DNA from 4 places in the Neisseria dumasiana genome. Region 3 is predicted to be linked to each of the others. Evidence: predicted binding sites of a transcription regulator. Region 3 holds the regulator's gene; each other region holds the start of a gene.
What was found. Region 3 encodes FNR, which switches genes on or off when oxygen is low (the NO sensors DNR and NnrR bind a similar motif). Its sites were predicted from a motif close to TTGATNNNNATCAA; they were not measured.
Positions count from the first base shown of each region.

Region 1: the regulator FNR is predicted to act here: its motif matches at 3,421-3,434, upstream of LVJ88_RS10940 (universal stress protein).
Region 2: the regulator FNR is predicted to act here: its motif matches at 2,631-2,644, upstream of ccoN (cytochrome-c oxidase, cbb3-type subunit I).
Region 4: the regulator FNR is predicted to act here: its motif matches at 3,024-3,037, upstream of LVJ88_RS08275 (DUF3149 domain-containing protein).

Region 1 is NZ_CP091509.1:2,345,500-2,352,859, reverse strand. Features, by position in the region: gene LVJ88_RS10965 (cytochrome b) at 1-1,067, opposite strand, end outside; gene petA (ubiquinol-cytochrome c reductase iron-sulfur subunit) at 1,079-1,663, opposite strand; gene LVJ88_RS10955 (Nif3-like dinuclear metal center hexameric protein) at 1,786-2,538, opposite strand; gene LVJ88_RS10945 (oxidative damage protection protein) at 2,890-3,159, shown strand; gene LVJ88_RS10940 (universal stress protein) at 3,544-3,996, shown strand; gene ptsP (phosphoenolpyruvate--protein phosphotransferase) at 4,149-5,912, opposite strand; gene LVJ88_RS10930 (HPr family phosphocarrier protein) at 5,914-6,183, opposite strand; gene LVJ88_RS10925 (PTS sugar transporter subunit IIA) at 6,177-6,596, opposite strand; gene LVJ88_RS10920 (hypoxanthine-guanine phosphoribosyltransferase) at 6,660-7,223, opposite strand.
Region 2 is NZ_CP091509.1:2,105,821-2,113,180, reverse strand. Features, by position in the region: gene LVJ88_RS09880 (inorganic phosphate transporter) at 1-132, shown strand, start outside; gene LVJ88_RS09875 (protein tyrosine phosphatase family protein) at 297-734, opposite strand; gene LVJ88_RS09870 (M61 family metallopeptidase) at 832-2,583, opposite strand; gene ccoN (cytochrome-c oxidase, cbb3-type subunit I) at 2,906-4,342, shown strand; gene ccoO (cytochrome-c oxidase, cbb3-type subunit II) at 4,371-4,982, shown strand; gene LVJ88_RS09855 (cbb3-type cytochrome oxidase subunit 3) at 4,987-5,154, shown strand; gene ccoP (cytochrome-c oxidase, cbb3-type subunit III) at 5,185-6,549, shown strand; gene grxB (glutaredoxin 2) at 6,622-7,269, opposite strand.
Region 3 is NZ_CP091509.1:642,698-650,057, forward strand. Features, by position in the region: gene LVJ88_RS02920 (Rne/Rng family ribonuclease) at 1-857, opposite strand, end outside; gene LVJ88_RS02925 (RluA family pseudouridine synthase) at 1,438-2,424, shown strand; gene LVJ88_RS02930 (DUF1289 domain-containing protein) at 2,583-2,828, opposite strand; gene hemN (oxygen-independent coproporphyrinogen III oxidase) at 3,098-4,504, opposite strand; gene fnr (fumarate/nitrate reduction transcriptional regulator Fnr) at 4,704-5,438, shown strand; gene argJ (bifunctional glutamate N-acetyltransferase/amino-acid acetyltransferase ArgJ) at 5,504-6,724, opposite strand; gene LVJ88_RS02950 (chloride channel protein) at 6,725-7,360, opposite strand, start outside.
Region 4 is NZ_CP091509.1:1,798,158-1,805,517, forward strand. Features, by position in the region: gene LVJ88_RS08255 (hypothetical protein) at 1-82, shown strand, start outside; gene LVJ88_RS08260 (AI-2E family transporter) at 173-1,243, opposite strand; gene dcd (dCTP deaminase) at 1,522-2,088, shown strand; gene LVJ88_RS08270 (hypothetical protein) at 2,165-2,365, opposite strand; gene LVJ88_RS08275 (DUF3149 domain-containing protein) at 3,103-3,234, shown strand; gene mpl (UDP-N-acetylmuramate:L-alanyl-gamma-D-glutamyl-meso-diaminopimelate ligase) at 3,421-4,800, opposite strand; gene LVJ88_RS08285 (sodium-dependent transporter) at 5,190-6,770, shown strand; gene LVJ88_RS08290 (methionine/alanine import family NSS transporter small subunit) at 6,767-6,859, shown strand; gene dut (dUTP diphosphatase) at 6,968-7,360, opposite strand, start outside.

The DNA.
Region 1 (7,360 bases), 980 kb from region 3:
CGGTAGCGGATGGATTTCACCGGAGAGCGGTCAAGCCACGGCAGCAAGGCAATCAATACAACCGCTGCGCCCATGCCGAGTACGCCCCAAACCTGTGTGCCGAAGAACGAAGGAATCGCGCGCAAAATAGCGTAGAACGGTGTGAAATACCATACCGGCGCGATGTGCGCAGGTGTTTTCAGGGGGTTTGCCGGGTCGAAGTTGGGTGCTTCCAAGAAGTAACCGCCGCCTTCGGGAGCGAAGAACATGATGGCACAGAATACGATCAGGAATACCACTACGCCCAAAATATCTTTAACGGTGTAGTAAGGATGGAACGGAATGCCGTCTAACGGAATACCGTTTTCGTCTTTGAGTTTTTTGATTTCTACGCCGTCGGGGTTGTTGGAGCCTACTTCGTGCAGGGCAATCAGGTGGGCAACCACCAAGCCGACCAATACCAGTGGTACGGCGATAACGTGCAGAGCGAAGAAACGGTTCAAGGTAACGTCGGATACGTTGAAGTCGCCTCGGATCCAAGTGGATAAATCGGGGCCGATAACGGGAATGGCGGCAAACAGGTTAATAATTACCTGTGCGCCCCAGAACGACATTTGACCCCAAGGCAGCAGATAACCCATAAATGCTTCTGCCATCAAAGCCAAGAAAATCAACGAGCCGAATACCCACACCAATTCGCGCGGTTTTTTGAATGAGCCGTAGATCAGGCCGCGGAACATGTGCAGATAGACCACAACGAAGAACATGGATGCGCCGGTGGAGTGCATGTAGCGGATAATCCAGCCGCCCGATACGTCGCGCATGATGTATTCTACGGCGGTAAAGGCGGCGGGCAGGTGGTATGAGTTCAGGTTGCCGTCGGGCTTGTAATTCATAGTCAGGAAAATACCGCTGACGATTTGAATCACCAGTACCAGCATGGCCAGCGAGCCGAAGAAATACCAGAAGTTGAAGTTTTTGGGCGCGTAATACTCGGTTACGTGCTCTTTCATCATTTTAGACAAAGGGAAACGTGCGTCCACCCAGCCTAACAATGATTTATTTTCATTATTGGTTTGGTTTGCCATGATAAGTCCCTTTATTTGTCGTCGCCTACCAAAATGGTGGTGTCGCTCAGGTATTTGTAGGGCGGAATAATCAGGTTGGTAGGTGCGGGTACGCCTTTATATACGCGGCCTGCCAAGTCGAATTTGGAACCGTGGCACGGGCAGAAGAAACCGCCTTTCCAATCTGCGCCCAAGTCGGCCGGAGCAACGTCGGGGCGGAAAGTGGGCGAGCAGCCCAAGTGCGTGCAGATGCCGATGGCAACGAAAATATTGGGCTTGATGGAGCGCATTTCGTTTTTGCAGTATTCGGGCTGCTGTTCTACTTCGGAATTGGGGTCGGCTACTGCGCCGTTGAGTGAGGCCAAATCTTTCTGCTGCTTTTCGGTGCGGTTCAGCACCCAAATGGGTTTGCCTTGCCATTCAGCTGTAACCAACTGACCGGCTTCGATTTTGCTGACATCCACTTCAACCGGCGCACCGGCTGCCTTGGCTTTTTCCGATGGGAAAAAGCTGGCAAGAAACGGTGTGGCTACGCCTAAAGCGGCCACTCCGCCCGCACCGGCGGTCGCCAGCGTCAGAAAGCGGCGGCGGCTTTGATTGATTTCTTGATTTTCCATTATTCAGTCATCCTAATTAGGGGGAATACCGAGCCATTAAACTCTTTAATTCTACCTGATTTTATGGGGATACTTAAAGAGTTATTTAAAATAAGGTAAAAATTTTGGAGTATTTTTTGATTTTATGCGGGGTTTTGTTCGTCAAAAAATACGGTTTCGATACCGAATGTTGCGGCTATGGCTTCTCCCAGAGCCTGTATGCCGTAACGCTCGGTGGCGTGGTGTCCGGCACTGATGAACGCGGTGCCGGTTTCGTTGGCCAGATGAAACTGTGCTTCTGAAATTTCTCCGGTAATGTAGGCGTCGGCACCTTCGTCTATGGCCGTCTGAAAAAAGCCCTGTGCGCCGCCCGTGCACCAAACGATGTTTTCGATGATGCGGGTTTCATCGCCTATGGCAACGGGTTTGCGACCGAGTTTCTGATGCAGCTTTGCGCTGAGTTCGCCGAGTGTTTTGGGTGTGTTCAGACGGCCTGCATTTAACAGGTTTTGTTCGCCGAAGCGGCGTTCGGTCGTCCAGTCCATAAGTTTGGCCAAACGGGCGTTGTTGCCCAGTTCGGGGTGGGCATCGAGCGGCAGATGGTAGCCTGCCATGTTGATTTCGTGTTTGAGCAGGGTGGCGATGCGGTCTTTTTTCCAGCCGGTAATGGTGGCGGGTTCGCTTTTCCAAAACATGCCGTGGTGCACCAGCAGCATGTCTGCCTGCTGTTTGACGGCGTAGTCGCAGGCTGCGCGGCTGGCGGTAACGGCGGTAACGATTTTGCGGATTTCGCTGCGGCCTTCGATTTGCAGGCCGTTGGGGGTGTAGTCTTTGAATAAATCGGTTTGCAGGGTTTCATCGCACCAGTCGAGAATGGTGCGGCGCGAGTGTGTCATGGTTGTTCCTTATACTGTATGAGACCTTTACAGAACTTTCGTCTGCGGCGCATTTCTATGTTGTGCGCCGCCAGCTTGTTTACTTATTTGTATGATGTGCTGCACCCGCTGCGCGGCTGCGCCTTGAACTGCATCCACATTCGAGGGTTTGGCAAAGGTTTCTGTATGTATACTCAACACCGGGTGGCGGCTGTGTTGCGGCCGGATTCGGGATGTTTGAGACTGTCGGCGTATTTTACCGCAATTTTTTCAAACTTCGTTGCAGACGGTTTGGGCGGGGTGCGATATACAAACCTATTTGGCTCGGCTACAATCGGGGCCGTCTGAAACATTGGAATCAAGGAAACCGATATGACTCGTATGGTTCACTGCATCAAGTTGGGCAAGGAAGCCCCCGGTATGAAATTTGCGCCGCTGCCCAATGCTTTGGGTAAGCGTATTTTTGAAAATGTGTCGCAAGAAGCGTGGGACGCTTGGACGCGCCATCAAACGATGTTGATTAATGAAAACCGTTTGAGTTTGGCCGACCCGCGCGCGCGCGAGTATTTGGCGCAGCAGATGGAAAATTATTTTTTCGGCGAGGGTGCCGACCAAGTGCAGGGTTATGTGCCGCAAGAATAATGTTTGCGGCAGAAGTATCCGAAAGGCCGTCTGAACGTATGTTCGGTACGGCTTTTGTTGTATTCAGACGGCCTGAGACGGCCTGAGACTTTTATAAAAACCTATCTGCCTGCGGATTTTTGCGCTGTGTGCTTGGCTATATGATAGTCTGCGCTCGCTCTGCTGTGCCTGGCACTTCCCTATAATTTTGGGCGCAAAGTTTCAGGTTGCCCTGCTTTGAAAAACCGCTTGGCAAGCAGGTTTGAACAAACTTGTGCAGATTTGATACAAAACAATAAATAAAGCAAAAACGGCGCAACTTAAATGCTTGGCGCAGGTCAGTATGTTATAAAGGTTTCATGCCGCAAAACAACAGCGTTTTTCCACAATCCGAGGAGGTTAGCGATGTATCAACGTATTATGGTTCCCGTAGATGACAGTACGGCTTCTTTGTATGCTTTGAAAGAAGCGGGCAAACTGGCCAAGCAGCTTGGTGCAGTCGTGTTGGCTGTGCATGTGGTGGACTTAGGTCAATTCAATTGGGGTGCGCCGGGATATACCGATGCCGCTGCCGTGCGCAAGGCGGTGGAAGAAGCGGGGGTGAAAGTGTTGGAGCGTGCCAAGCAAGAGCTGGACGGGCTGGGCGTGGAGCATGATGGCCTGATTATGGAAAGTGCGGGCGATAAGATTGCCGATCTGCTGATTGAGCAGGCCGGCATAGAGCGTTGCGACTTGATTGCGATGGGTACGCACGGCTTTTCGGGTTTGATGCACTTGCTGATGGGATCGGTTGCCGAAGGTGTGGTGCGTAAGTCGGATATTCCGGTGTTGCTGGTGCGGCGTAAAGACGAAGATTGATGAAGCAGCCGGATTTTGGCTTTTTTAAAAGCGGTTTGCTTGGAATTTGGCATGTGAAAACGGGCGGATGATTGATCCGCCCGTTTTTTTGTATGCCGGCTTGTTGTCGCCTTTTTCAGACGGCCTCAAAAAGGCTGTGAGTTGATTGGTCTCTATTTGGCAAGATTTTCCGCCTCTTCTTCTTTATTCATGTTTTTCAAAAGTTTTTCCACTTTTTCAGGGTCTTCGTTGCGCATCAGGCGGGCGGTTTCGTTTTCCAAATCCATGGTGTTGCTGTGTAAAACGATGTCTTTTACCGACAGCAGGTTGTTGGTGTTCATGGAAAAACGGCGTAAGCCCATGCCGAGCAGCAGGCGGGTAAAGGTGGTGTCGCCGGCCATTTCGCCGCACACCGACACGGTTTTGCCCATGCGGTTGGCGGTGCGGATGACGTGCTGGATGAGTTTGAGCACCGCGGGGTGTGCGGGTTGGTAAAGGTAGCTGACGGCATCGTCGCCGCGGTCAACCGATAAAGTGTATTGGATCAGGTCGTTGGTGCCGATGGAAATAAAATCGACGTGCTTGAGCAGGCTGCCTACGGTGAGTGCCGCAGAGGGGATTTCGATCATGCAGCCGACCGATATTTCGCCGAAAGGTTCGTCGCGCTCGCTAAGCTGCCTTTGGGCGGTTTCGAGGTGAATCAGGCATTGTTTGAGTTCGGTGATAGAGGTGATCATCGGCCACATCATTTTAACGGGGCCGTGCACGGCGGCGCGGAGGATGGCGCGCATTTGGGTGCGGAACATCACCGGTTCGGCCAAGCACAGGCGGATGCCGGTGAGGCCGAGTGCGGGGTTGGTGCTGCCGTTGGGTGTGCCGTTTTGGCCGAACCAGCGCGGGTTTTTGTCTACGCCCAAATCTACGGTGCGGATGGTCAGGCTTTTGCCTTTGAGTTTTTTGACGAAATGGCTGTATACCTCGTATTGCTCGTCTTCAGACGGCATGGTGTCGCGGTTGAGATAGAGAAATTCGCTGCGGAACAGGCCGACGCCGTCGGCACCCATGTTGTGTACCGATTTGATGTCGTCGGCCGATTCGATATTGGCGAGCAGTTCGATATTGACACCGTCTTCGGTGGTGGCGGCGGTTTTTTTGATTTTGTTCAGTTCGCGGGTGCGTGCGCGGTATTCGCGTGCGCGTGCGCGGTATTCGGCCAGCACGGTTTCATCGGGGTTGATGATGAGAATGCCGTTGATGCCGTCTACCACCACCCATTCGTTTTCGCTGATGAGTTTGCGGGCGTTGTGCAGGCCGATAACGGAAGGAATGTTGAGACTGCGGCCGAGAATGGCGGTATGGCTGGTGGAGCCGCCGGCATCGGTAACGAAGGCGGTAACGCGCTGTTCTTTGAAAAATACGGTGTCGGCGGGGGAAATGTCGTTTGCTACCAGCACGGTGTCTTCGAGCAGGTCGGTGTCGAGGGTAAGTTCGTTGCCTTGGCCGGCCAGATTGTTGTGGATGCGTTCCACGACTTGCAGCATGTCTTGTTTGCGGGCGCGCAGGTAGGCATCGTCGATTTCGTCGAATTGGGCGGCCAGTTTGTCGGTTTGCAGTTTCAATGCCCATTCGGCATTGATGTGCTGCTCTTCGATAATATCGACGGGTTCGCGCGAAAGGGTTACATCGGTAAGCAGCATCAGGTGCAGCGAAATAAACGCACCCAATTCGGTGGGGGCGTTTTCGGGAATGGCGCTGCGCAGCTGTTCGAGTTCTTTGCGGGTGGCTTTGACGGCGGCATCGAAGCGTGCGGTTTCCGCTGCCACTTCCGTTTCGTCCAAATCATATTGCGGCACTTCGTTCATGCCGCGTGTAATCAGGTGGGCGCGGCCGATGGCGATGCCTTTGCCTGCGCTTACGCCGTGCAATACGATAGACATATCATTCGCCTTCGCCGAAATAGTCGTTAATCAAATCGACCAATGCCTGCATGGCGGCGGCTTCGTCGGCACCGTCGGTTTCCAGTTCGACAACCGTGCCTTTGGCGGCGGCCAGCATCATTAAGCCCATGATGCTTTTGCCGTTGACGCGTTTGCCGTTGCGGCTGACCCATACTTCGCTTTGGAACTGGCCGGCGGTTTGGGTGAATTTGCTGGAGGCGCGGGCGTGCAGGCCGAGTTTGTTGATGATTTCGACTGACTGTTTCAGCATACGGGTAATCCTTCGGGCGGTTCGGTGATGTCGATAATGCCGCTGATGGCGGCCTCTTTCACGGAGCGGGCAAATGCGGCCAAGTCGGTGGCCGTGGGCGAGTAGTTGGCTGCTTTAATCATCATCGGCGCGTTCAGGCCGGTGAGCATGGCGGTTTTGCCGCTTTCGACCAGTTGGCGGGCGGCGTTGCAGGGGGTGGCGCCGAAAATATCGGTCATGATCAGCACGCCTTCTACGCAGTGCAGGTCTGCCACCATCTGTTGGGCGCGGTTGATGATGCTTTCGTGGTCTTCGTCGGTATGTACGCCGAGAATACGGATGTTTTCGGGCGTTTGGCCGAAAAAGAAGTGGCGGGCAAGGCTTTGGTAGGCTTCACCTATGGCTTCGTGGGTAATAATCAGTAGGCCTATCATGTGTGTTCCTGTTGAAGCGGTGGGCAGGCCGTCTGAAAAGCGGTTCAGACGGCCTGTGCGGTTTTATTCTTGTGTATCGCGCAAGGCGTAAACCGCGCCCAGATTGCGCCATGCGCCTGCGGCATCCATGCCGTAACCGAACACATAGCGGTTGGGTACGTTGATGCCGATATAGTCAGCGGCAATCGGTTTTTCTTTGTCGATCAGTTTGTTGGCGAAAACGGCGGTGGAGCAGGATGCGGCGCCTAAATCCAATACCTGCTGTTTGATGGCGGCCATGGTGTGCCCTTCGTCGAGAATGTCGTCGAGAATCAGCACATGGCGGCCGGCCACGCTTTCTTGGGGCGCGCGCAACCAGTTGAAATTGCCGCCCTTGAGTTTGTCGCCGTAGCGGGAAACGTGCACATAGTCGAAATCCAGCGGAAAGTGCAGCAGCGGCAGAAGCTGGCCGGTAAATACTACGGCACCGCCCATCACGGGCAGAATCAGCGGATATTTGCCGCCCAAGTCTTCGGTGATTTCTCCGGCCAGGCGCAAAAGTTCGCGGCGGCAGGCGTCTTCGCCGAACAGAATTTCGGCGTTATCGAGCATGGATTGTGTGTGCAGGCGTTTGGTTTCAATGTCCATAAGGTCATTCTAAAACAGAGTAGTCAAAACCGTATTATATAGTAAGCCTTGAAAAACCACTCAATATTACCGGATGCGGTTTTTTGTCCGGCAGAGCGGGCAGGAGGTGCAGAGGCCGTCTGAAACGATGGGTGCGG
Region 2 (7,360 bases), 1.2 Mb from region 3:
ATCGGTTTGGTTAACCGCAATGCCAACTGGGCGTTGATGAAGCCGATCGGTTTGGCATGGATAATCACCCTTCCGGCGGCGGCGGTGTTATCGGTTGTCTGCTTCTTGGTGCTGCGCAGCGTATTCGGATAAGCAAACGATATTTCAGACGGCCTCAGAGTATCGGCTCTTAAGGCCGTCTGAAAAAACTGTTTTAGAGCAATTTTATTAAGTTTGAATCAGATAAATATATGATTGCTGTAATGATTGAAAAACGGAGTCCGGTTTCAGACTCCGTTTTTTATTTGCTTGCAGGCTTACATAGAACCTGCGGCGGCTTCGTTCAAGCGGGTTTCAAAAGCGGTCAGATCAATACCGGCCTGTTTGGCCGCCGACACGGCGTCAGCTACCGGCATGCCTTCGGTCACTTGATGATAAGCCCAAAGCAAAGAGCAGCGCGTGCCGGTGCGGCAATAAGCCAATACGGGCTGTTGTGCTTCTGCCAATAAGTCTTGGAAACGGTCAACATCTTGCCGGTTAATAGACGGAGCAACCACCGGCTGATGAACAACATGCCGGATGCCTGCTGCTTCGCACCATTGTTTGATTTGTTGGAAAGCGGGTTGACCGTCTTCTTCACCGTCGGGGCGGTTGCAGATAATGCTTTTAATGCCGAGGTCGGCGGCGTTCTGAATATCTGTTTGGGTTAACTGCGGAGAAACATACAGCCGGTTTGCGAGTTGTCGGATTGCCATGTCGTGCCTTTCTGAGGTTGGTTTCAGGTTGTGGGGTGAGGCCGTCTGAAAATATATGGATGGACTCCGGGCGTTGCTGAATATCGGGCGCAAGGCTTCATGATTTCAGCCATTGGTCGAACAGTACGGGGTCTGCTATATGCAGAAATGCGGTATCCGCCTCAATGTTTTCTACGGTGAGCAGCGTTTCGCGCAATACGCCCTGCCTAAAGTAATGTATCTGTATTTGTTCGCCGGCCTGAAATTGAGACCATTGTTTTTCAAAAGCGGTGCAGGCGAAACCGTTTAATGCAATGATTTTGTCTTGAGGGCAAAGTGCTGCCTGTTCCGCACTGCCGCCGTTGAATACATGGGTAAGGGTAATGCCGTCTGAAACTTGTTTGAAGCGTGCGCCGAAATCGGTAGCCGGCTCGTCTGCACGGGGCGCATCTTTAAGTAAGCCGCCGCCGTGGCTGCGTGGTGCTGTACGCCAATTTAATGATATGCCGGCATATTTCAGGCAGGCTTCCAAGGGCAAGTCTTGAGTTGAATATAAGGCCGTCTGAAAAAAAGCTTGCAGATCAATGCCGGTAATCTCTTGGCAATACACTTGCCATTGTTGTTCGGGAATACCTTTGCCGTGTTCGAGCCAGTTGCGGTACAAGTGCTGCATAACGGTGTCCAGACTTTGGGTGCCGCCGCTCTTTTGGCGGATCAGCAAATCCAAACACAGTGCGGCCAAAGCTCCTTTCTGATAATAGCTAACGATGGCGTTAGGGCTGTTTTCATCCTGCTTGTAAAATTTGTTCCATGCGGTAAAGCTGGATTGGGCCAAAGTTTGTTTCAGACGGCCTTTGTGCAGTTGAACACGCGTTATGCCTGCCGCCAGCAATTTCAGATAAGTTTCCGAATCGATCACGCCGCTGCGCAGCAGAAACCAATCATCGTAATAAGAAGTAATGCCTTCGAACGCCCAAAGCTGCTCGGTGTAGTTTTCGTGATCCAAACGGTAAGGTGCAAATACTTCGGGCTTGATGGATTTGACATTCCAAGCATGGAAATATTCATGGCTGAACAACCCCAGCAGTTGGACATAACTTTCGCAAGGTTTCTCCATGTTTAAAGAAGGAAGGCTGTATCTGTCGGCAAGCAAAGCCGTGCTGCTGGTATGCTCCAGCCCGCCGTAAAGATCGTCGCCCACATGAAGCAGGAACAGATATTCTTCAAACGGAGCAGGGGAGGGGAACATGTTAAGTTGGGCGGTACAGATCTTACGAACGTCATCGACCAGTCTTTCACGGTCGAAATCACGGTAAACCCCGCTCAAAACAATACGGTGCGCAATGCCGCAGGCGTCAAACGAAAGCGTTTCAAAACAACCCAATTCAACAGGATGGTCGATCAGCCGGGCATAAGAGGCCGTCTGAAAAGTGTGATGACCAATTTTCGGAAGCGAGGTTGCGATATCCCACGAATCAGGAAGATCTTTAAAAATAATTTGATGGGGCAGGTGTTCAAACCCTGAAACATTCAGCAGCAAGCACGCACCGTCGAAAAAACCGCGGTCTTGGTTAAGGAACGAACTGCGAACCGATAAATCATAACCATATACGGTGTAGTAGATTTCCCACTTGCCGCTCACAGATTCTGTTTGCCAACAGTTTTTAGACAATTGGCGCAGAGATTGGGGCGTTCCGTTGCAAACAGCTTTGATGCTGACGATGTGGCGGGAGAAATCACGGATAAGATAGCTGCCCGGAACCCAGTTTGGGAGTTTGATTTGTAAAGGATTGTTATTTTTTTGCTCGAAGCTGAGGCAAATCTGCCATTCGTGCGACAAAGTTTGCGGGCGTATAGTATATAGGAGCATGAGACTGCCTTAGATTGTTAAGTTTTGTTTTTCTTAATTGAAAGTGTTTGACCTGAATCAAGAAAGATGATGTAGGTAATCTATAATCTAACAAAATATGATGGAACGCAACCGGCATTTACAGGCACAAAACCGGTATTCTGCCGATTAAACTTGGTGTCGTACAGGTTTTGATTTAGAATGTGAAGGTTAAACCGCATTTGAGTATGAATGATAAATACGGGCGGTGTTAAATTAAGAAAAATCGGGTGTATCTTGCGTGTGTATGAGCAAGCCGGAGCAAACCGATAAGTGTTAAATGCCATGTTTAATGGAGACCCTTATGGAAACGCAAACTTATAACTACAAGGTGGTGCGCCAATTTGCCATCATGACTGTAGTTTGGGGCATTGTGGGTATGTTGGTCGGCGTTATCGCAGCCGCCCAGCTGTTTGCTCCTGTGCTGAATCTCTCTGATATCGGATCGTGGTTCCACTTCGGCCGTATCCGTCCGCTGCATACCAATGCCGTTATTTTCGCTTTCGGCGGCTGCGGTTTGTTTGCCACATCTTATTACGTTGTCCAACGTACTTGTAACGTGCGCTTGTTCGGCGGCAAATTCCTGCCTGCCTTTACCTTTTGGGGTTGGCAGCTGGTTATCGTGCTGGCGGCAATCACGTTGCCTTTAGGCTATACCCAAGGCAAAGAATATGCCGAGTTGGAATGGCCTATCGATATCCTGATCGCCTTGGTGTGGGTTGCCTATGGCATTGTGTTCTTCGGAACCATCGCCACCCGAAAAATCAAGCACATCTATGTTGCAAACTGGTTCTACGGTGCATTCATTCTTGCTGTGGCGTTGCTGCACATCGTAAACAACCTCAGCATTCCTTCGGGCATGATGAAGTCTTACCCGATTTATTCAGGTGCGATTGATGCCATGGTTCAATGGTGGTACGGTCACAACGCGGTAGGCTTTTTCTTAACGGCAGCCTTCTTGGGTATGATGTATTACTTCGTTCCCAAACAAGCAGGCCGCCCGGTTTATTCTTACCGTTTGTCTGTGGTTCACTTCTGGGCCCTGATTTTTACCTATATGTGGGCAGGCCCTCACCATCTGCACTACACTGCATTGCCCGATTGGACCCAATCTTTGGGTATGGTTCTGTCGTTGATTCTTTTTGCACCTTCTTGGGGCGGTATGATCAACGGTATCATGACCCTTTCAGGTGCATGGCATAAACTGCGCACCGATCCTATCTTGAAGTTTTTGGTTGTTTCTCTGTCTTTCTACGGTATGTCTACCTTTGAAGGGCCGATGATGTCTATCAAAACAGTGAACGCCTTGAGCCACTATACCGATTGGACCGTAGGTCACGTACATTCGGGTGCTTTAGGTTGGGTGGGCTTTGTTACTATTGGTGCAATTTACTACCTGATCCCCCGTTTGTTCGGCCGCAAAGAAATGCACAGCATTAAACTGATTGAGGCGCATTTCTGGATTGCTACCGTCGGCGTGGTTCTGTATATCTCTTCAATGTGGATTTCAGGCGTGATGCAAGGCCTGATGTGGGGGGCATTGAACGATGATGGTACCTTAACTTACTCTTTTGTTGAGTCTGTAAAACGCAGTATGCCTTTCTATATGATCCGTTTTGCCGGTGGTGTGCTGTATCTTAGCGGCATGCTGATCATGGCATACAACGTTTACCGTACCGTTATCGGCGGCAAAGCGGTTGATGCTGAAATTCCTGCCGTTTCACAAGCGCAACACCACTAAAATAATACAAGAAAGACAGGCTACCAAAATGAAATTGCAACAATTAGTCGAAGAAAAAGTCGGAGTATTGATTGTATTCACTTTCTTGGTTATCAGCTTCGGACTTTTAATCGAAATTGTACCGTTGTTTTTTACCAAGTCGGTTACCGAACCGATTAAGGGTGTAAAACCATACTCTGCGCTACAAGTGGCAGGACGTGATATCTATGTACGTGAAGGGTGTTATAACTGCCACTCTCAAATGATTCGTCCGTTCCGTGCTGAAACCGAACGTTATGGCCATTATTCCGTGGGTGGAGAGTCGGTTTATGACCGTCCGTTCCAATGGGGTTCAAAACGTACCGGCCCTGATTTGGCCCGTGTAGGCGGTCGTTATTCAGATGAATGGCACCGTATCCACTTGCTGAATCCCCGTGATGTTGTGCCGGAATCTAACATGCCTGCATTCCCTTGGTTGGCTCGTAATAAAGTTAATGTGGAAGCAACTGTTAGCAATATGAAAGCACTGCGTGCAGTCGGAACACCTTACAGTGATGAAGAAATTGAAAAAGCCCCTCAAGAATTAGAAAACAAATCAGAGCTTGATGCGGTGATTGCCTATCTGCAAGGATTAGGCTTGGCACTGAAAAATGTAAGGTAACATCATGGATATAAACTGGGTTCGCTCGCTTTTTACGGTGTGGGTATTTATTAGTTTCGTATTGGTTCTTTATATTGTATTGAGCAAGCGTAACAAACGTAATTACGATGATGCTGCCAACAGCATTATGGAAGATAACGATACCCCTGATAACGATAAAAGCGGGCATTAACCCGGTTACCCCGTGACAACGGAGCAAATAATGAACACAACTTCCCAATTTACCAGTAATTTCTGGAATATTTATATTGCCGTTATCGTTTTACTCAGCTTTATCGGTTTGGCTTGGCTTTTACTTTCGCAGAATAAAGTTAAAGCTCCTCCAAAAGGCGAAGATGTTAAAACCATGGGTCATTCGTGGGACGGCATTGAAGAATATAACAACCCTCTTCCGCGCTGGTGGTTTTGGCTTTATGTAGGCACTTGGGTTTTCGGAGCTGTATACTTATTTCTGTATCCCGGCTTGGGTGATTACAAAGGCTATTTGAATTGGACAAGCCAAAACCAGTATGAAAAAGAAGTTAAAAAAGCCGATGAGCAATATGGCAAGCTGTATGCTAAGTTCGCCAATATGCCTGTTGAAGACGTGGCCAAAGATCCTCAAGCCCAACGCATCGGCAAAAATCTTTTTGATACTTACTGTATTCAGTGTCACGGTTCAGATGCAAAAGGTTCCAAAGGTTTTCCCAACTTGACGGATCACGATTGGTTGTGGGGTGGAGAACCTGAGCAAATCAAAGAAACCCTTAAGAAAGGCCGCGTAGGTATTATGGCTGCTTGGGGTCCTGCTTTGGGTGAGGAGCGGGTTAAAGATGTTGCAAACTATGTAATGTCTTTATCTAAGGGCAAAGATCAATATGATGAAGCCCGTGCCGAACGAGGTAAAGCATTGTTTAACGGTGCGCCCGCCAACTGTTTTACTTGTCATGGCGATAAAGGTCAAGGTGTGCAAGGTTTGGGCCCAAATCTAACTGACAATGTATGGTTGTGGGGCGGAACCCAAAAGGCAATTATCGAAACCATTACCAACGGTCGCCATAACCAAATGCCGGCATGGGATAACTTTTTGGATAAAGATAAGCTGCATATTATGACTGCTTATGTTTGGGGGTTATCTAACAAAGGCGGAAAACCGGTTTCAGATAAAAAAGCAGAAGCCAAAGCTGTGCAACCGGTAGAAGCATCTGCCCCTAATATTTCTGCTCAAGCAGTTCCGGCAGAGGATAAGGCCGAGGTTATTTATGATACTCAGGCGGGACAAGCCGTTGCTACTTTCTATTTTGCTACCGGAAAAAGCGATATTGCAGCCAATGCAGATAAAGTGCTGCCGGACTTAATTAAAGCAGGTAAAGAAGGCAAAAAACTGGTTGTGAGTGGCTATACCGATAGTACCGGCAATGCGGCAGCTAATGCCGAGTTATCTAAAAAGCGTGCTCAGGCAGTAGAAGCGTTTTTGAAAGCTCAAGGCGTAGATGTAAAAAATATCGAGTTGAGAAAACCTGAAAATATTACAGCCGCCAAAGGTAATGATGCTTCGGGTCGTCGAGTAGATGTCAAAGTCGAATAAGAATAGGTAATGCTTATCAATAAAAATGCCCCCGCTCTTAAGGTCGGGGGCAATTTTGCATCAGCGATTTATTTAAACAGCTTTTTCTGTATATAGAGAGATGCCTGTTAAATTGCTCATATTCTTTATATAGTTCTCGACTTTTTCAGGAAATACGATATCTTTCACAATAGTGAGATTTCTCAATATGGGAAATACATGAATATCTTCCATGCTTATTTCCTTATTCAAAGCTTGTTCAGACTGAATTAAATCTGCCAATGTAGCTAAATCTTGATGAATCTGCTGCAAATATTCATTTGTTTTTTCTAAGTTGTTTTGAAAACTGCCTATATTTTGTTCTTTTTTATTCACAAAATAATCTATGGCTTTTTGAGTGGAAAATTCAGGCAAGTCGATCAAAACAGTACGTGGCTGGATTAATTTGGATGAGTATGAGTTAACTTTATCTAACCAAGTTTGTATTTCTGTTCTGATTTCCTCTTTCAGACGGCCTTCATTTGATAGCCCGTCGATATATCGGACAATATCTAAACTTTCACCCATATATGAGCCATCTTGTTTTTGCAAAATAGGCACCTGTTTTGCACCAATCATTCCAATTGGCGTGTCCTCGTCATCGTTCTGTAAAATGATTTGTTCGGCATCTATTCCCTTAATGCCTAAAATCATACGCGCACGAACGCAAAAAGGGCAGTGATCATAAATATAGAGTTTCATAACCTTGATTCCTTTGTTGATAAATGTGTCAACATTATAGCTAATGCGGATACAAGCTCCAGCATTTGTGTGTTGAATGAGTTTGGGGTTA
Region 3 (7,360 bases):
ACAATCGCTCCGCCGGAAGGCAGGCTGACGCTGCGTGAAAATGCGCTTTCGATTTGGTGTTCGATTTGGAAACGCGAAAACAGCGGAGTGTGGTCTTGATAGAGTTTCAGACGGCCGACGTTGTTGGGCATCACATACGACATAAATTCGGAAATCTGATCATACACTTCTTGGTTGTCGACCAAGATTTCGCCGATGTCGGGGCGGAAGTAGTCGCGGATGGCGCGGATAAGCAGCGAGCTTTCCATAAAGAGCAGGTAAGGCTCGTTGTGCGCACGGCCGGCTTCTTCGATGGCCTGCCACAATTGTTGCAGGTAGTTGAAATCCCATTGCAGCTCTTCCACGCTGCGGCCGATGCCGGCGGTGCGGGCGATCAGGCTCATGCCGCGCGGCACGTCCAATTCGGCCATGGCGGCTTTCAATTCTTGACGTTCTTCGCCTTCGATACGGCGCGATACGCCGCCGCCGCGCGGGTTGTTGGGCATTAAAACCAGATAACGACCGGCCAGGCTGATGAAGGTAGTTAACGCAGCGCCTTTGTTGCCGCGCTCGTCTTTTTCAACCTGCACGATTACCTGCATGCCTTCTTTCAGCACGTCTTGGATGCGGGCGCGGCCGCCTTCGTAGTCTTGGAAATAGGAACGGGAAACTTCTTTGAAAGGGAGGAAACCGTGGCGGTCGGTGCCGTAATCGACGAAACACGCTTCCAGCGACGGTTCGATGCGGGTAATCACACCTTTATAGATATTGCCTTTGCGCTGTTCTTTGCCCAGCGTTTCGATGTCGAGATCGAGCAGCGTTTGCCCGTCGACAATCGCCACGCGCAGCTCTTCGGCCTGCGTGGCATTAAATAACATTCGTTTCATAACCACCTCGTTTTTGAGCACCCACGAGGCCGGTAATCAGTATTCAACGCTTATAAGCCGCCAATGGTCAGGCCGTCTGAAACGGCGTGTGGGGCATTATCTGAACGAGAAGGAAAATAAAGAACGATAGGCATACGTTAAGGTTTGTGTTGCCGGCTGTTTGCTGTTGTTTATAGATGCCGCCGCTGAAATTGCTTGGTCGGCAATAATGGTTTTTTCATGCCAAAACGGGTGGCAGAACAGTTAAACAGACGCAGAGCGGTATACCTGCTGTTTCGCTGTGATAAATGCTGCGAAACACAATAAATCTGAGCCGTCTTCTTCATTGCTGTCCGGCGGCTTTGTTACCAACGGCTGCGCGCGAATCAACTAGGAGCGTCTTATGCCTGACGGAAAGCCTGCCGGAAAAGGTTAAACTTAATTACGTCTTCACCCGCCGGGCTTGGCGGCAGATGAAGGAAATGCTTTGTGGCGTGCTTTTTAGTATAAAATTCCGGTTTACAATAAGTTTTCAGACGGCCTGAACAATCTGTAAAACGGCCCCCGAAAACGTAAGCGGATTATAGAGAAAATGCCGACAATTAGCAAAGACTTGGTTAACCACATCAGCATCACTGCGGAAGACGCAGGGCAGCGGCTCGACAACTTTTTAATCAAGATTTTGAAAGGGGTGCCCAAAAGCCATATCCAGCGCATCATCCGCGCAGGCGAAGTACGCTTGAACAAAAAACGCTGCAAGCCTACCGACCGTATAGAAGCGGGCGATGTTTTGCGTATTCCGCCGGTGCGCATTGCCGAAAAGCAGAGGCCGTCTGAAAACATGCCGGTGCCTGCGCGTGATTTTGAAATTGTTTACGAAGACGATGCGATGCTGGTGGTGAACAAGCCCAGCGGCGTGGCGGTACACGGCGGCAGCGGGGTAAGTTTCGGCGTGATCGAGCAATTGCGCCGCGCCCGACCCGAAGCGCGTTATCTGGAGCTGGTGCACCGTTTGGACAAAGACACCAGCGGGCTGTTGATGATTGCGAAAAAGCGCAGCGCGTTGGTAAAGCTGCACGAAGCCATCCGCAACGACCATCCGAAAAAAATTTATCTGGCTTTGGGCGTAGGAAAGCTGGCGCAGGATAAGCTGAATGTGAAACTGCCACTGTTCAAATACACGGGCGCACAAGGCGAAAAGATGGTGCGCGTGAGTGAAAACGGCCAGCATGCGCATACGGTGTTCCGTGTATTGAAGCGTTTTTCAGACGGCCTGCTGCATCAGGTCGGCCTTTCGCATTTAACATTGGTGGAAGCCACCTTGAAAACCGGCCGCACTCATCAAATCCGCGTGCACATGCAGTCGCAGCATTGCCCGATTGCGGGCGACGAACGCTATGGCGATTATCAGGCCAACAAACGGCTGCACAAATTGGGTTTGAAGCGGATGTTTCTGCATGCGGCGGAGTTGCATTTGCAGCACCCGCTCACGGGCGAGCCGTTGCATTTGAAAGCCGAGCTGCCTTTGGAGTTGCGGCAGATGGTGTTGATGCTGGAGGGCGGCCGGCAAGCAGAGTAAAAAAGCGGGGCATATATGCTCCGCTTTTTTTATCCATTGCTTAGAAAAGCGGTTGTGATGTTGGTTGAAATGGGCGGTACTCGTTATGGGAAAGCATGCCTGCTTGCAATCGGTTTAGTTGTGAGCGGGGTAGGAGCATATTTGCCGCAACGATTTGATTAGAAATCAAATCCCATTTGGTCGGGTAATTCGGTGGAGATTTGCCCTTCGCGTGCGGCTTTTTGCAGTTTGCTGCGGCGCATGGCAATCAGGCGCATGACTTGGTGTTTTTGTGCGTCGGACATATTAAGCCAATAGAGCCGCTCTTCCCGACTGCGCAGGCAGCCTTTGCAATAGCCTTTGCTGTTGGCTTCGCATACGCCGATACAGGGGCTGGGAATGGCAAAGAACTCGAGTTGTTCCATAAACAGTGGCAAAAAAAAAGAAACATTTTGAGACCTTTGCAAAACTTCCGTCTGCGGCGCATTTCTGTGTTGTGCGCTGCTATGCTTTGAACTGCATCCGCATCCGAGAGTTTTGCAAAGGTTTCATTCTGCTTGAAAAATACGCTATGTTCAACGGTTTGCCGCATCAGTGTTTTTCAGACGGCCGGTTGCAGGGATATTGCAAGAGGCCGTCTGAAAAGCCGTTTAAGACCGGTTTTGCGTTTTTATTCTTTCTGTTTAAACCTGCTTTAAACGGTTTTGGAGTATTGTGCCGTGGTTTCTTTGTGGCGGAGATGGTAGTCAAACACCATGGCAATATTGCGGATAATGAATCTGCCTTTGGGCGTTACCGTTAACCCGCCGGGTTTTAGGCGCAACAGGCCGAGTTCGGCCAAATCCTGCAAATCTTGCAGCTCTTGGCTGAAATAGTCTGCAAACGAAATATTGAACAGACTTTCGTAGGTTGGGAATTCGAGAGAAAAGCGGCACATCAAATCCTGAATAATGCTGCGCCGCAGAATATCGTCGCCGTTTAGGCGGTAGCCGCGCATGACCGGCAGCCTGCCTTCATCCAAAGCGGCATAATAGGCGTCGATGTCGCGCTCGTTTTGAATGTAGGCGTGGCCGATTTTACCGATGGATGAAACGCCGATGGCAATCAGATCGCAGTCGGCATAGGTAGAGTAGCCTTGAAAATTACGTTGCAGCCAGCCTTCTTTCAGGGCGATTGAAAGTTCGTCGTTTGGCTTGGCAAAGTGATCCATGCCGATGAATACATAACCGTGGGATGTCAGGGTTTGTACGGCGTATTGCAGGATATCCAGTTTTTCTTCGCTGCCGGGCACAACGGCCGTGTCGATACGCCGTTGGGGTTTGAAAATATGGGGCAGATGGGCGTAGTGGTAAAGTGCCAAACGGTCGGGGTCGAGAGAAAGTACCGTGTCGAGAGTGGGTTTGATGCTCTCGAGCGTTTGATGGGGCAGGCCGTAAATCAAATCCACGCTCACCGATTTGAACCCTGCTTCGCGGGCCGCTTCGATAACTTCGCGGGTTTCTTCAACAGTTTGTATGCGGTTGACGGCTTGCTGTACCACGGGGTCGAAGTCCTGAATGCCGACGCTCATGCGGTTGAAGCCGAGTTTGCCCAAATGCAGCACGGTATCGCGGCTGACTTTGCGGGGGTCGATTTCGATCGAGTATTCGCCGTTGGGCAGCAAATCGAAATAGCGGCGTATCAGGCCGAACACACGCTCAAGTTGTTCATCGTTTAAAAAAGTGGGCGTGCCGCCGCCGAAGTGCAGCTGTACCAGCGGGTGGCGGCCGTTCAGATGCGGGGCAAGCAAGGCCAGCTCTTTCTCGAGATATTCGATGTAGGCGTCGGCGCGCGATGTGTCTTTGGTGATGATTTTATTGCAGCCGCAGTAATAGCAGATGGTATTGCAGAAGGGGATATGGATATACAGCGACAGAGGTTTGTTGAGTGCGCCGACTTTGCGCATGTTCAGCGACTCGATATAAGCTTCGGCATCAAAGCTGCCGGTGAAACGGTCGGCGGTGGGGTAAGAGGTGTAGCGGGGGCCGCTGGAAGGAAGCGAAGCAATCAGATTGCGGTCGAAATCGGGTGCGGTGTTTGTAGCTATCTTGATGATTTTCATGTGTAGTTTGCTTTATAAACGTCTGCCCGCCGGCCTTGGTAAGCCGAATTGCGGGAAGAATAACGCCCTTTTTAATCATTAGGCAAATTAGGGGCACTTTGGTAGAATACCTACACTATGATAAATACACCTTGACGGTAGTCAATACTCATTTAGTCGGCTTGTTTGCCGGCAGCTTAATTGAAAAGGTTAACCGTGTATGCCAACACATAATGCATCAAGCCAAATGAAAACATTGTGTTCGACATGTTCTTTGCGAGAGTTGTGCCTTCCCGTCGGTTTGATGCCGACGGAATTTGCGCAATTGGATGCGGTTATCCGCCAGAGCCGGCGTTTGAAAAAAGGCGAATGCCTGTTTCGCGCAGGCGAACCGTTCAGTTCTCTGTTTGCGATACGCACGGGTTTTTTTAAAACCACGATTGCCAGCCAAGACGGACGGGATCAGGTAACCGGCTTTTTTATGTCGGGCGAGCTGATCGGTATGGACGGTATCTGTTCGCATCTGCACAGTTGCGATGCGGTGGCTTTGGAAGACAGCGAAGTGTGCGAACTGCCTTTTTCGCATATGGAGGAATTGGGGCAGAAAATTCCCAGCCTGCAAACCCATTTTTTCCGTTTGATGAGCCGCGAAATCGTGCGTGATCAGGGTGTGATGCTGTTGCTGGGCAATATGCGTGCCGAAGAGCGTTTGGCGGCTTTTTTATTGAACTTGTCCAACCGCCTTTATTCGCGCGGCTTTGCGGCAAACGATTTCATTTTGCGTATGTCGCGCGAGGAAATCGGCAGCTATCTGGGTTTGAAGTTGGAAACGGTAAGCCGCACTTTATCGAAATTTCATCATGAAGGTTTGATTTTGGTGGAGCATAAGCATATTCAAATACTGCAGCCTGATGCTTTGAAAAAAATGGTGTCGGGTTGCGCCCATGCTTTGTGATGCCGGATAAGGTTTGAAAGAGGCCGTCTGAAGTTTTGAACTTTCAGACGGCCTCTTTGGTTTATCTAGCTGCGGTAGTCGGCATTAATCGACACATAATCGTGCGATAAGTCGCAGGTGTAAACCGTGGCCTGTTCGCCGCCGCGTTGCAGATCGACACGCACGGTAATTTCATCTTGGTTCATAACCATTTGCCCGGCTTCTTCGGTGTAGCTCTCGGCTCTGCCGCCGTGTTCGGCAACCAAAGCGGAGCCTAACCACAGGCGTACTTTGTCGGTGTCGAAGTTTTCCAAACCCGAGTAGCCGATAGCGGCAAGCAGACGGCCGAGATTGGGGTCGGACGCGAAAAACGCGGTTTTTACCAAAGGAGAATGTGCGATAGCGTAGGCGACTTTGCGCGCTTCTTCACGGCTGGCGGCGTTTTCTACTTTGACGGTGATAAATTTGGTGGCACCTTCGCCGTCGCGGACAATGGATTGGGCCAGTTCGAGTGCCAGACCGCCGAGCAGTTCTTTCAGTTGGTCGTAGCGCGGATCGGCGATATTGTCGATTTCGTTTTGGCCGCATTTGCCTGTGGCGGCTATTACAAAGCTGTCGTTGGTGCTGGTGTCGCCGTCAACGGTGATGGCGTTGAAAGAAAGGTCGGCGATTTCCTGCGTGAGCATTTGCAATACGGGTTGCGATACGTTGGCGTCGCACACGATAAAGCCGAGCATGGTGGCCATGTTGGGGCAGATCATGCCCGCACCTTTGGCAATGCCGGTGGCGCGGACGGTGTGGTTGTTGCCGATTCTGCTTTCGCGGCTGGCCGATTTGGGCACGGTGTCGGTGGTCATGATGGCGCGGGCGGCATCATTCCAGTGTGCGGGTTTTAAATTCGGCAGTGCGGAAACGATTTTAGCGGTGGGCAGCGGTTCGAGAATCACGCCGGTGGAGAAGGGCAGCACTTGTTCCGGCTCGCAGCCGATTTCTCTGGCGACGGCACGGCACACGGTTAGGGCGTCTTCACGCCCTTTGATGCCTGTGCCGGCATTGGCGTTGCCGGTATTGATTACCAGTGCGCGGATACCGTTTTCGTTGGTCAGATGTTCTTGGGCAATATGCACGGGGGCGGCGCAGAAGCGGTTTTGGGTGAACACTGCTCCGATGGTGTTGTCGGGGTTCAGTACAATCAGCGTCAAGTCGTCGTGGGCGGCTTTTTTAATGCCGGCTTGCCCGATAAAAACCTGTGCGCCGTCAACAGTAAGCAATTCTGCCGCGTATTTTTCTTTTAAGTTTACTGCCATTTATCGATTCTCCTTAATATCGGCCTGTTTGGCGGCATATTCTTCCTGAACACGCTGCCGGAAACGTGCGCCTGCCGCATGGTAAAACGGTTTGGGTGAAAATTGGCGCGACACCTGAGATGCAAAAATAGCACCAATCAACAACCAAAACAACAGATTCTGTCCGCCCGTCATTTCCATCACCACTACGCTGGAGGTGAGCGGGGATTGCGTGGCGGCGGCCAAAAACGCCGTCATGCAGATCAATACCAATACGTTGACACCGGTTTGTAGGTCGGCAAATTCGGCAAGATGCTGGCCGATCATGGCGCCGACGGTGAGCGAAGGGGTGAAGATGCCGCCGGGAATGCCTGCCCAATAAGACAGTACGGTGGCGGCCCATTTGGCAAGGGCAACGCCGAAAGGTGCGTCGTACATGCGTCTTAAGGCATCGGAAGCTTCGTGATAGCCCGTGCCGAATGTTTGGCCTTGATAAACCGTGCCGAGTGCAGCCAGCACTATGCCGATAATGCCGGCCAGCATAATGGGGTTGCGGCGTATCCAGCCGCGGTATTTTTCGGGAGAGAAGGCCGCCGCGCCTTTATACAGCATACGGGCGAACAGGCCGCCTGCTACGCCGCAAACCAGCCCGCTGAG
Region 4 (7,360 bases), 1.2 Mb from region 3:
GATTATCGCCCTCGCCCCCGTGCTGCTGGGCTATGCGGTGAAATGGAAACTCCGCAACGGCAGACAAAAAACCATTGATTAACCGTTCGTTTCACAATCATCCGTCCATGTAACAAAGGCCGTCTGAAAAACTTTTTCAGACGGCCTAAAACATTCCCATCGGCAATGCCATTTATTTGTGTTTATAGAACAAACTCTTGAAATAAACATCCGCTCCTTCGCGCAGCAACACCAACGTTACCGCCGCCAACGGCAAGCCGATCAACATGCCCACGAAACCCATCAACTGGCCGAAGGCCATCAACGAAAAAATCACCCAGAAAGGCGACAAACCGATGCGGTCGCCCACGATTTTCGGCGTAATGAAGAAGCTCTCCAAAAACTGGCCGACACCGAACACCGCCCACACCATCAACAAACCCTGCCACGAACCGAATTGCAGCAAAGCTGCCAACGTTGCCAACAGCAGGCCGGTAAATGCGCCCAAATACGGCACAAACACCAAAATGCCGGCGATCATACCGATGGCGAAACCCGAATCCAGCCCCGTGAGCATCAAACCCACGCCGTAAATCACGCCCATAATCAGCATGACCAACAGCTGACCGCGCAAAAACTCGCCCAATACCTTGTCCATATTGCCCGCAATGCGCGTGTAAGTATCAATAAAGCGTCTGGGAATCAAAGCCTTGATCCCGTGCGACCACCGCTGCCAATCGAGCAGAAAATAATACAGCAGAAACGGCAACAACATCAGGTTGGTCAACCCCACCGCCACATTGCTGCTTTGGCGCATCAAGGTCGGCGCAAGTCGGCGCAAAGCATTGTTCAACTCGCCCGTATGCGATTGAATCCACAGCGTAATACTCTGCACATCAATAGTTGCATGCTTGCCGGCCAGCTTATCGAGCCAAGGCAGCAGTTTGCCCTGAACAAAATTAATAATCTGCGGCACACGGTCGATCATATTGTTAAACTGGCTGATCAGCATCGGCACGATAATCAGCATCAACGCCAGCAGCAGCATCAACGCGAAAACCATCACCATCATCGAAGCCGGGCCGCGTTTTACACCTTTGTTACGCAGCTTTTCCACCAGCGGATTCAAAATATACGCCAACACCGCTGCAACAATAAACGGCGTCAGAATATTTCCGAGTGCATACAGCAGCCACACCAGCAGCAGCAACACCACCGTCATCACAATCCACGGCTTCGCGCCGCGCGCTTTTTTATGATACATAGTTTTTCCTGTGTGTAATCAAACGCATCTCTTAGCCGATGCGCGCAAAACGGTGTGAAGCATACCAGTTTCAACCGCATTGCGCATCAGGCTTCCGACAAACGGAACCGAGCATATCCGCAAACGCCTGCGGCAGAAACCGCCCCGAGCCGGCGCAACCGAAAACGGGATAAAGCTGTATAATCGGCGCGAGGTAACTTATAATCCCAGCCTCAATCGGCCTTCATGAACAAAGATTGAATTTCTACTGCAACCACCCGCTTATCAAAAGGAAAAACATGAGCATCAAATCGGACAAATGGATACGCCGTATGAGCGAGCAACACGGAATGATTGAGCCGTTTGAGCCGAATCAGATTAAAGAAATCAACGGTAAAAAAATCATTTCCTACGGCACTTCAAGCTACGGTTACGATATCCGTTGCGCCAATGAATTTAAAATTTTTACCAACATCAACAGCACGATTGTCGATCCCAAAAATTTCGATCCGCGCAATTTTGTAACGGTTGAAGACGACTACTGCATCATCCCGCCCAACTCTTTCGCACTGGCACGCACGGTTGAATATTTCCGCATCCCGCGTAACGTGCTGACGGTATGCCTGGGCAAATCCACTTATGCCCGCTGCGGCATTATCGTGAACGTAACGCCGTTCGAGCCTGAATGGGAAGGCTATGTTACGCTGGAATTTTCCAACACCACCCCGCTGCCGGCCAAAATTTACGCGGGAGAAGGCGTGGCTCAGGTATTGTTTTTTGAAAGCGACGAAGTGTGCGAAACCTCTTATAAAGACCGCAACGGCAAATATATGGGGCAAACAGGCGTTACCTTGCCCAAAACCTGAAGCATCAACCCGATACCCTTATGCAAAACGATGCCGTCTGAAACGTTTCAGACGGCATCGTACTTTTCATTGCGGCTTATGATTTGGAATCGGGGTAAAACAGCGAAGATTTGTTTTTTTCAAACTCTTTCTGCTTTTCAGGGTTTTTGAATTTCACTTCAAACAGATTTTCACGGCTGAACGTATGTTTGATTTTCTGCTTGACCTCAGGGCTTTCCTGAACATAGTAAAGGCCGCCCAATAACGCCGCCGCTGCAACAAAAACAGTAATACGCATGATTCCCTCCTTTTTCGATTCTTTTTTGGAGCAACTTTTCATCTTTAAAAAAGGATAAATCGGATGCCGTATTCTCAAGCAAATATCACTCAAACGGTTGCATATCTCACCGAGCGGAAAACAATCAACTTAAGTAATCACTTTGATTATAAATAATTTTTATCTGCCAAAAATCTTATATTCTTCTCTTAAACCTGCTGTTCTGTGAGCAAGCACAGCTTTTTTTACTGTTCGATAAAGCCCTAACACGTTTCATATTTTAGGCCGTCTGAAAACCTACTGAATCTTTTTTGCCGAAACAAGTTCGGCAAATATCATCAACCTATTTTCACGTTAACCGCCTGCTTCCGCTCGGCCAAATCGTCTATCCGCACGCAGATGATTCGGGCGGCAAGTTTACATAATTAATATCTGTTTTTATTATTATTTTATAAATGCCTCGTTTAAGACAGAAACACCCCCGCATATTGTGCAAACCCGACACGAACACGCATTCTGCCGCCCACTCTTTGGCACAACGCGCGAAAATTTCAGCACCTGCCATCGGGTTTCAAACAAGTCGGCCGCCTATGACGTATCAGCAACAGGCAAAATGAAAAAACCTAACCTGCCCGTATTTCGCGCTTTTCCATGCCCGATACCTCAACTTTGAGAAAAGTTGACCTGAATCAAATCCAAATAATTATTTTTATCTATAATGTGTTTCAAATCTAATAACAAATATCACCGGGAACATTATGGAACTACTCAAAGAATTATTTGAATCGCCTGTGGGCATTATGTCGCTGCTGACGATTCTTTTTGTGATTGTGATTGCAACGGTTTTATTCTTCTGGGTGAAAAAACAAGCTGACAAACCTAGAAACTGATTTTTTTCATCTCTTTCCTCTTGATGTGTGTGTGTTTGGGTGTGGCGGTCTGCCACCCCTTTTTTTTGCCGATACCTTTTCAAAACTCTTGCTTTTCAGTCAAACCAAACCAAGCCGAACAATCAAAAAAACATCAGGCCGTCTAAACAGTCAGAACGGCCTGATGTTTTTAAAGCTGCCCGAAGGCTATTTTTCCAATTCCGAAAGCAGTTTCTCATGAATACCGCCGAAACCGCCGTTACTCATAACCAACACATGGTCGCCGCTTTGCGCCTGCCTTACAATTTCCGCCACAAATGAATCAAAATCCTTGCCGACGTAAAGCTTGCTGCCGAGCGGAGCGAGTGCGGCGGCAACATCCCAATCCAACCCGCCTGCATAGCAAAACACTTGATCGGCTTCACGCAGGCTTTCCGGCAACGCTTCTTTCATGGTGCCGAGTTTCATGGTATTCGAACGCGGCTCCAATACGGCCAAAATCCGCCGGCTGCCGATTTTCTGCCGCAAACCGGCAACGGTTGTGGCGATGGCGGTGGGGTGATGGGCAAAATCATCATAAACCGTTACGCCGTTTGCCACGCCTTTGGTTTCCATGCGCCGCTTCACGTTTTTAAACTGCCCCAATGCTTCGCAGGCCGTCTGAATGTCCACACCGGCATGTCTCGCAGCGGCAATAACGGCCAAAGCGTTCATGCGGTTGTGTTCTCCTATGATTTGCCAAGCAACATGTCCTGCTTTTCGGTCTTCGAACCAAACGTCAAACGAGCCGTCTGCCTCTACATTGCCGATCTGCCAACCGCTTTCTCCGCCGAAATATTCCACGGGTGTCCAGCAGCCTTTGTTTAAAGTATCGCGCAAGCTCTGTTCGGTGCCGTTGCACGCGATCAGCCCTTCAGACGGCACGGTACGCACAAGATGATGGAATTGGGTTTGAATCGCGGCCAAATCGGCAAAAATATCGGCGTGATCGAATTCTAAGTTGTTGAGAATACAGGTGCGCGGGCGGTAGTGGACAAACTTGGAGCGTTTGTCGAAAAAGGCCGTGTCGTATTCGTCGGCTTCAACCACAAAAAACGGAGACTTACTGTTCGGATCTTGACGCGGAGATTGCGGCAGGCGGGCGGACACGCTGAAATTTTGGGGCACGCCGCCGATGAGAAAGCCCGGAGCAAGCCCTGCATATTCCAACACCCAAGCCAGCATGGATGCCGTGGTGGTTTTACCGTGCGTTCCCGCCACAGCCAACACCCAGTGCCGGTGCAATACATTTTCGGCCAACCACTGCGGGCCGGAAATATACGGCAGGCCGCGGTTCAATACCGCCTCTACCACTTCCATGCCCCTTTTGGCTACGTTGCCGATCACATACACATCGGCTTGAAAGGTATCAAGCTGTTCGGCATCGAAGCCTTCGTACACATCGATACCGAGTGCTTCGAGTTGGGTGCTCATCGGCGGATACATCTTGGCATCGCATCCGGTTACTTTGAATCCTGCTTCTTTGGCAATCGCCGCCACGCCGCCCATAAAGGTTCCGCCGATACCGATAATGTGTATGTGTTTCATATGATAAGTGGTCTTAACAAAAAAGCTTATTATATCGTGAATCGCTGCCAAGCCGATATATGCGCCAAACGGGAAAGGCAGGCAAGAGCCGCTGTTTTTTGTTGCCGATACCTGTCAGTTTCAGACGGCCATGTTTTAAATGCCGGCGATATTCTGCCGATAGCCGCCAAACGGTCGAAAAAACATTTATTCGCACCGCATCTGTTTATTTGCCCTGAAAACACACCGCAAATTTAAATTTTTCTCGCACAACTTTACATAAATCAGTATGATACCGTACATGGCGGTTTTTTTACCGACTGCAAACAACCTGCTTCGGTGCGTTTAGAGCCATCCTTTTTCAAGCCGGCTTCTTTTCAAACGCCCGCGAAGCAGCCGTGCCGGAATAAATGTTTCATCAAACATCCGGCGTAAAACATACTTTAAATTATTCACGAGGTACGATTGTGTCTGATTCAAATCAATCCAAGCGCGAAACCTTCTCAAGCCGGCGGGCGTTTATGTTTGCCGCCATCGGTTCGGCGGTCGGTTTGGGCAATATCTGGCGTTTCCCTTACGTTACTTATGAAAACGGCGGCGGTGCATTTATCGTGCCTTATTTGGTTGCATTGCTGACTGCGGGCATCCCCCTGCTGTTTTTGGATTACGCTTTGGGCCACCGCAACCGCGGTTCCGCACCTTTGGCCTTCCGCCGCGTTAACAAAGCTTTCGAGCCTTTCGGCTGGTGGAACGTACTCACCAACGTAATCATCTGTATTTATTACGCGGTGATCATCGGCTGGGCGGCCAGCTATACCTATTACTCGCTTATCGGCGCATGGGGTTCCGACCCGCAGGCATTCTTTTTTAAAGACTATCTTCAAATGGCCGACGGCGTATCGTTAGGTTTGGATTTTGTCGCCAAAGTCGCCGGGCCGCTGGTGGGCGTTTGGATTTTTACCCTGCTGATTTTGGCATTGGGCGTACAAAAAGGCGTGGCCCGCTCTTCCAGTTTCTTCATGCCTTTATTGGTGGTGATGTTTTTGATTATGGTGGGAATTTCCCTCACTTTGCCGGGCGCGGAAAAAGGCTTGAACGCGCTGTTTACGCCTGATTGGTCTAAATTGTCCGAACCCGGAGTGTGGGTTGCCGCATACGGCCAGATTTTCTTCTCGCTCTCTATCTGTTTCGGCATCATGATTACTTATTCGTCTTACCTGAAAAAGAAATCTGACCTGACCGGCACCGGTTTGGTAGTGGGTTTTGCCAACAGCAGTTTTGAAGTATTGGCCGGCATCGGCGTATTCGCCGCTCTCGGCTTTATGGCGGCCGCCAACGGCAAAGAAGTGAGCGAAGTTGCCTCTTCGGGCATCGGCTTGGCATTCATCGCTTTTCCGGCCATCATCAACCAAGCCCCTTTCGGCGCTTTAATCGGATTGCTCTTTTTCGGCTCGTTGGTGTTTGCAGGCATCACTTCGATGATCTCGATTGTAGAAGTGATTATCGCGGCCATTCAAGACAAAATGAAACTGGGGCGGGTAACGGCAACATTTACCGTGTGTATTCCCATGATGATCATTTCCACCCTGCTCTTCGGCACCACCACGGGCTTGCCGGTGCTGGATGTGATGGATAAATTCGTTAACACTTACGGCATCGTGGCAGCAGGTTTCTTATATGTCTTGGCCATTGCCGCCAGCAAAAACCTGCCGGTTTTACGCCGACACATCAATGCCGTTTCTTCCTTCAAAGTCGGTCCGATTTGGTATGCCTGCATCGGCATCACCATCGTTATACTGGGCTACATGTTGTTTAAAGACACTTCCGCACTGCTGGAGAAAAACTATGAAGGCTATCCCGACTGGTTCTTAAACATCTTCGGTTGGGGCATGTCGCTGGCTCTGGTTGTATTGGCTTTGGTTTTGTCGGCAATGCCTTGGAGAAAAGAAGAAGCCTTCAATCCTGATGAAGAAAAAGGAGATCAAGAATGAGCAGCACCGCAATCATGATGCTTATCATCACACTGGTTATTATTTGGGGCGGATTCCTAGTATCCATCATCCGCCTGCCTAAAGAATAAAACAAAATAACCATCTGAAAAGCCAGAGGCCGTCTGAAAATTTCAGACGGCCTCATCGCAACAAATATAGTTAATCAACACATTTTTAATACAAGGCAGCAAACTTGTTCAAGCCTTGCCCGTGCTGCCGAAACCGCCCTCTCCGCGCTCGCTTGCGGCAAATTCTTCTACCACTTTAAACGAAGCCTGAACCACAGGCACAATCACCATTTGGGCAATCCGCTCAAACGGTTGGATCACAAATGCTTCTTTACTGCGGTTCCAAACCGATACTTTTAATTCGCCTTGGTAATCCGAATCAATCAAACCGACCAAATTGCCCAGCACAACGCCGTGCTTATGCCCCAAGCCTGAACGGGGCAACAATACCGCAGCATAATCGGGATTGCCCAAATGAACGGCCAGCCCCGTCGGCACAAGAAACGTCTCGCCCGGTTGCAGCTCCACGGCCTCGTCGAGGCAGGCACGCAAATCCAAACCGGCCGAACCGGGCGTAGCGTA